One region of the Curtobacterium sp. C1 genome, then DNA from elsewhere that is predicted to be linked to it. Evidence: predicted binding sites of a transcription regulator. Region 1 holds the regulator's gene; the other holds the start of a gene.

What was found. Region 1 encodes HspR, which represses chaperone genes until heat shock. Its sites were predicted from a motif close to AAGTTGAGTCNNNNNGACTCAACTT; they were not measured.
Region 2: the regulator HspR is predicted to act here: its motif matches at 1,333-1,357, upstream of LQK89_RS00160 (Hsp20/alpha crystallin family protein).

Annotation. Positions count from the first base shown of each region.
Region 1 covers NZ_CP088076.1:419,489-422,886, forward strand. The annotation lists gene LQK89_RS02095 (nucleotide exchange factor GrpE) at 1-72, shown strand, start outside; gene LQK89_RS02100 (DnaJ C-terminal domain-containing protein) at 111-1,115, shown strand; gene LQK89_RS02105 (heat shock protein transcriptional repressor HspR) at 1,241-1,654, shown strand; gene LQK89_RS02110 (GntR family transcriptional regulator) at 1,845-2,501, opposite strand; gene LQK89_RS02115 (class I SAM-dependent methyltransferase) at 2,642-3,398, shown strand, end outside.
Region 2 covers NZ_CP088076.1:30,507-33,904, forward strand. The annotation lists partial or broken gene LQK89_RS00150 (manganese catalase family protein) at 1-457, shown strand, start outside; gene LQK89_RS00155 (hypothetical protein) at 544-849, opposite strand; gene LQK89_RS00160 (Hsp20/alpha crystallin family protein) at 869-1,309, opposite strand; gene LQK89_RS00165 (MarR family winged helix-turn-helix transcriptional regulator) at 1,433-1,927, opposite strand; gene LQK89_RS00170 (phenolic acid decarboxylase) at 1,991-2,518, shown strand; gene LQK89_RS00175 (alpha/beta hydrolase) at 2,518-3,309, shown strand.

The DNA of each region.
Region 1 (3,398 bases):
GTGGAGCCGGGCTACAAGCTCGGCGACCGCGTCCTGCGTGCGGCCAAGGTCGCCGTCGCGGTCCCGGCCTGAGCCGGCTCGGCACGACCAGGAACGGAAGGTAGGGCTCGATGGCCAGTCAGGACTGGTTCGACAAGGACTTCTACAAGGTCCTCGGCGTCGACAAGACGGCGAGCGACGCTGAGCTGAAGAAGACCTACCGGAAGCTCGCCCGGCAGTACCACCCGGACTCCAACCCGGGGGACGCCGCGGCCGAGTCCCGCTTCAAGGAGATCAGCGAGGCCTACTCGGTGCTCTCCGACAAGGAGCAGCGCGCCGAGTACGACCAGGTCCGCGCCATGGGCTCGGGCGCCCGCTTCACGGCGGGTGGCCCGGGCGCCCAGGGCGGGTTCGAGGACGTGTTCGGGGGCATGTTCGGCCAACAGGGCGGGCAGCGCGTGCGCTTCGGTCAGGGCGGAGGTCGCGGTGGTGCCGGTGGCTTCGAGGACATCCTCGGCGGGATGTTCGGTGGCGGCGGGGGCTTCGGGCAGTCGTCCGGCGGTTTCCGCGGCTTCGGTGGTCCGACCAAGGGCCGTGACGTCACCGCGTCGACGACGCTCGACTTCACGACCGCGATCGCCGGCGACACCGTCAAGCTCTCGCAGGGCAACGGCCGGCCGGTGAACGTCCGCATCCCCGCGGGTGTCGCCGACGGGCAGAAGATCCGTCTGCGTGGCCGCGGCGAGCCGAGTCCGGACGGGGGCGAGGCCGGCGACCTGGTCGTCAGCGTCACCGTCCGGAAGCACCCGGTGTTCGAGCGCGACGGGCTCAACCTGCGGGTGGACGTCCCCGTGACGTTCGTCGAGGCGGCGCTCGGCGCGACGATCCAGGTCCCGACGCTCGGCGGCGACCCCGTCAAGCTGAAGGTCGCTCCGGGCACGCCCTCCGGTCGCGTCCTGCGCGTCAAGGGACGCGGCGTCGCGACGAAGAGCGGGACCGGTGACCTGCTCGCAACCGTGCAGGTCGCGGTGCCGTCACACCTGTCGGACAAGCAGCGCGAGGCCGTCGAGGCCCTCCGCGCGGCACTGCCCGACGAGGATCCTCGCGAGGACCTCCTCGCCAAGGCGCGCAGCTGACGCTGCGCGACCACAGCAACGAACCGGACTGGAGGCTCGGTGCGGCTCCGTCAGGAACCGTCACCGGGCCTCCAGACTGGTTTCCAGACCACGCGGACGACGGAAGGGAACAAGCCGTGACCGACATGGACGAGAACTCGCCCGTCTTCGCGATCGCCATGGCGGCGGAGCTCGCCGAGATGCACCCGCAGACCCTGCGGCAGTACGACCGGCTCGGCCTGGTCGTCCCCGGGCGGACCCGCGGGGGCTCGCGTCGGTACTCGATGCGCGACGTCGTGCAGCTGCGGGAGATCGCGCGCCTGGGGTCCGAGGGGGTCTCGCTCGAGGGCATCCGTCGCGTGCTCGAGCTGGAGAACGAGAACCGGGCGCTCCGCGCGCGGGTGAGCGAGCTCGAGACCGCGCTGGCGGACCAGCTCATCAACCGGCCGGGCGCGCGGGTGTTCGCCGCGACGACCACGGGCGCGGCGGTGTCGCTGCGTGCCGGGATGCGGCCGCAGCGGAACACGCAGGTGGTGCTCTGGCGACCACCGCGCGGCTGACACATCACTGCATCCAGAACATCACACGTCTCCTCCGGTGGGGTCGACGGTCTCGCTCGTGCCGTCGCACTGACGCACCTCGACACGGGCCGGGGCCGGGCTGCCACACACGTGGTGGTCCGGCCCCGGCCGCAGTCGTGCCACGAAGAACGGCCGCGTCGCTGAGCGCGCTGGGACCCGGGATCCCAGGTCAGGCGGGCCGGTCGGGATCCGGCAGCAGGTGCATCGACCAGAGCGCCCGCTCCGCCAGCCGACCGTCGTTGCCCTCGACCGCGAGCCGCAGCGCGACGACCCCGTTCGCGATCTGGTCCCACGGCAGTGCGGTCGGCAGGTCCTCGTGCCGCAGGCGGAAGGTCAGGGCGTCGATCGACCCGCGGAGCGCCGAGCAGAGCACCGGGTTGTCGCACGACTCGATGAAGCTCCGGTAGACGGGCGCTGCCGTGTCCGTCACGGCGTCCCAGTCCCCGAGCCGGACCGTGTCGAGCAGCGCCCCGATCCGTCGTCCGAGCGCGGTTCGTGCGGTGTCCTCGAGCCGCGGCACCGAGACGCGGACCAGACCGCCGTAGAGCAGACCGAGCGCCTGCAGCGTCGGGACGATGTCGGCGGCGCGGGGCAGGGCGACGCGGGTGTACCGGTTGGCCCGGCGTTCGACGAGACCGGCGAGTTCGAGGTCCGACAACGCCTCACGGACGGGCGTCCGCGAGCAGCGGAGGCGCCGGGCGAGGTCGCCGTCGTCGAGCAGGGTGCCCGGGGCGAGCACGCCGGCCATGATCTCGTCGCGCAGCCGCTCGCGGGCGAGGTCCCGGAGCAGGGGTCGGGCGCCGAACGCCTGTTCCTGGACGAACATCCCGCCCCTCCCGTTCCGTGACCAGACGCGGACCGATCGCCGCGATGGCTCGACGATAGGGGACATCGGGCGCCGATGAACATCTGATATACGGACGGGCCGGAGCGCCGGGCGCAGCGGCCGCTCAGTACGCTGACCGGATGCGCGTGTCTGACTTCGCCGACCAGTTCCGGCGGGACCCCGACGACGGGGGACCGGACCTGGTGACGATCGACGGCACCGACCGGTTCCTGCTCGACGAGGCACCGCACGTGCACGGTGACGCGCTCCGGCAGCCCGGCGAGGTCGCCGTCGTCGACGACCGGGCCGGGGTGCTCACGCTCGGGCTGATCACGGTGCACGGCGCCTCGGACGTCCGGGTGGTGCAGGACTCCCTCGTCGGGGTCCGTGCGCTCCAGGCCGCCGCCGGCACCTTCGGCCTGCGCGGCTTCCGGCACGCCGAGACCGCCGAACAGGCCTTCCGTGACGTCCGGCTCGTGCTGCTCCGGCTCTCGAAGTCGAACGACCGCCTGGACGAGCTCGCCCGCGCCGTCGCGCGGTGGGCGGCCCCGGACGTGGTGCTGCTGTGCGGCGGGGTCACCAAGCACATGACGCTGTCCCAGAACGACGTGCTCCGCCGGTACTTCGGCGAGGTCACCGCCTCACGCGGACGGGGGAAGTCGCGGCTCCTCGTCGCGCAGGACCCCCTGCGCGCCGCCGCGGTGCGGGCGGACACGACGAACCCGTGGCCGCGCGCGGTGCACGTCGACGAGCTCGGCATGACGCTCGTCGCACACGGCGGGGTCTTCGCGGGCACGTCGCTCGACCAGGGCACCCGGGTGCTGCTCGACGTCGCCGAACAGGCGGTCCCGACGGCGCGGACGGTCGTCGACCTGGGCTGCGGCAACGGCGTCATCG
Region 2 (3,398 bases), 390 kb from region 1:
GCTGCTCGAGAAGAGCCCGCTCGGCATCACCGAGGACGCACTGCAGGACGACCCGACCGTCGCCGCGATCGTCGGCGGGACCGACGTGCAGCACGCGATCGTCGCCGGCGCCGGAGCACGCCCCGTGGACAGCAACGGCAACGCCTGGCAGGGCTCGTACATCACCGCGTCGGGCAACCTGCTCGCGGACTTCACGGCGAACGAGAACGCCGAGATGCAGGGTCGCGTCCACCAGTACCTCAACTTCTCCGACGGCGCCGCGGCCGCGGACGGGCCCTGGGCGAGCGGCCCCTCGTTCGACGGCAAGGGCGAGTACTCGTACCACGACGGCCCGACGTCCTCGGTGCCGATTCCGCCGCCGACGCACCCTGACGTGCGCTTCTACGGCACGACCGAGCTGCCGAACGTGGTCGAGAAGACCGCGGGTCTCGTGCAGGACACGCTCAACAAGGAGTGAGCGTCACGCCGGTCGCGGGGCGCGACCGGCAGACGGACGGGAGGCGCGGTGCCGGCTGGCACCGCGCCTCCCGTCCCGTCACCCACTCAGCCCGGCAGGGTGGTGATGCTCGTCGTGTCGTCCTCGTGTTCCCGCGGCGAGCGGGTGAGGCCGGTGTACGCGCGAGCTGCCGCCCATCCGGCGACGACCGCGACCGTCCCCGCTCCGGCGGCGATCCACGGGAGCAGCCAGGAGCCGGTCCAGGCCTGCGGGGCGAGGAGCCACGCGAGGAAGCTCCCGACGGTGCCGCCGGTGGCTCCGAGGAGTGCCGCGGTGCGACGGTCGAGGGCCGTCGCGGTGAGGGCTGCCGTCAGGACGCCGACGGCGAGGAGCGCGTTGCCGAGTGCTGCCATCGCTGCCGTGCCCTTCCGGTCACTCGCCCCTCGAGCCGACGGCGAGCTGCTGGGCGCCGCCGCCGGTCGACACCTGGATCTTGCGGGGCTTCGCGGACTCCTTGACCGGGATGGTCACGCTCAGGACGCCGTTGTCGTAGGCGGCGCTGATGCGCTCGGCGTCCAGGTGGTCACCGAGCGTGAGCTGCCGCACGAAGGTGCCGGGCTGGCGCTCACGCGTGATCCACTGCGAGCCCTCGGGTGCGCCGAGCGTGCGCTCGGCGCGGATGGTCAGGACGGAACCGTCCACGTCCACGTCCACCGAGCCCGGGTCGATGCCCGGCAGGTCGACGTCGAGGACGTAGTGGTCACCGCTGCGGTAGAGGTCCATGGGCATCGACCGGGGTGCACCGGCGCCGGCTCCGAGCAGGGAGCCTGCGAGTCGGTCGAGCTCGCGGAACGGGTCGAACTGCATCGTCATCGAGATCAACTCCTTCGTGGTCCTCGTTGAGTCCCCTCGACTCAACTGGCGTCCGTTTTAGCACTCTTGCCTCAGGAGTGCCAAAGGATCGCTTCGAGGTTGCTGAGGGTCGCGCGGTGCCGGTCAGGGTGCGGGCGGCGGGGTGATCTCGCGGTGCAGGCGCTCGAGTGCGGGGAGGGCCGCGGCGAGGGCGTGCACGTCCTCCGCGGACAGGTGCCCGAGGGCGTCGACGAGCACCGAGGTCGCAGCGTCGTCGTACGTGCGGAGGCGATCGACCGCGAGCGGGGTCAGGTGCACGGTGGTACGGCGACCGTCGCCCCCGACCAGTCGACGCTCGACGAGTCCGGACTGTTCCATCGCGGACACGAGGTTGCTCACCGTCGAGCGGGCGAGGCCGAGGCGGGTCGCGAGGGCCGAGGGGGCGGCACCGGGAGCGTCCGCGCCCGGAGCCGCAGCGGCTCCGGCAGCCAGGGCGCGGAGCACCTCGACCTGCGCGTCCGGGATGTCGGGCAGGTCCGCCACGGCGCGGGAGGTCCGCAGCAGGGTCCGGCGGAACGGACCGATCCGGTCGCTCAGTCGTCGGGCGATCCGAGCGGTCTCGTCGCCTCTACCCGTCATGCTCGGCAACCTACCAGCAAGTTTTGTTTGCAACAAAACTACTTCGGGAGCACACTCGAGGACATGGACACCACCACCTCGGTCGAGCACCCGGAACCGCCCCAGGACCTCTCCGGCATCGTCGGACACCGGTTCATCTACACGTACGCCAACGGCTGGCAGTACGAGATGTACGTCAAGAACGCCACGACCATCGACTACCGGATCCACACCGGGCACGTCGGTGGCCGGTGGGTGAAGGACCAGACGGTCGACCTCGTCGCCCTCGCGCCGGGCGTCTACAAGGTCTCGTGGAACGAGCCCACCGGCACGAGCGTCGTCGTCAACGTGCTGCCCGAGCAGCGCGTGCTGCACGGCACGATCTTCTTCCCACGCTGGATCGAGCTCGACGGCTCGAAGACCGTCCTGTTCCAGAACGACCACCTGGACGAGATGCAGCGCTACCGCGACGAGGGCCCCACGTACCCGATCTACGTCGTGCCGGAGTTCGCCCACATCACCCGGTTCGAGCACGTCGGCGAGGACGACGAGACCGTCGTCGACACCGCTCCCGGCGACCTGCCGGCCGGCTGGGCGGACCGGACGAACTGATGGGCACCGTGCCGCTGCAGGGGACGGACCCCCGCACCACCCCGACGACCCTGGAGCACCGTGGTCGCACGATCCGCGGCTGGCAGTGGGAACCGCAGGACGGCGCCGCCCCGGACGCCCCCGTCGTCCTCCTCGTGCACGGGTTCAGCGACAGTGCCCTCGGCGGGCACCAGCTGTTCGTGCAGACCGCCCGACACCTCGTCGCCCGCGGCGCCCTCGTCCGGAGCCACGACCGGCTCGGCCAGGGTGCCAGCGACGGCGAGTTCGCGGACATCACCCTCCGTGACGAGGTCGAACAGGTCGTCGCGATGATCCGCGCCGCGGACCGGGGGCAGGGCGTGCACGTCGTGGCGCACAGCCTGGGCGCCGTGGAGTCGGCGCTCGCCGCAGCCCGGGTGCCGGAGGCCGTCCGGACACTGACCCTGTGGTCACCAGCCGGCGTCGTGGTCGACGACATCACCGTGCACGACGCGATCCAGGGGCAGCCCCTCGCCCCGGCGCGCGAGCAGGGGTGGTTCGACTTCGGCGGGATGGTGCTCGGGACGGCGTTCATCGCGGACGTCCGGGACGGGCTCGACGTGTACGGCCCTGCCGCCGGGTACACCGGTCCGGCCGACGTCGTGCACGGCACCGAGGACGCGATCGTCCCGGTGTCGTACGGCCGCCGCTACGCCGAACTCCTGCCGGGGGCGACGCTCACGGTCGTCGACGGTGCGGACCACGGCTGGTCGGCGGTGCCGTTCCGGCAGCGGCTCCTGGCGCTGCTCGACGAGCGCCTCGGTCTGGTATGACGCCCCCCGGCCCCCTGACGCAGGAGACCGGAGCGGCCCGTACCCGATCGGGTACGGGCCGCCGTGCCTACTGGCCCTTCCGCCACAGG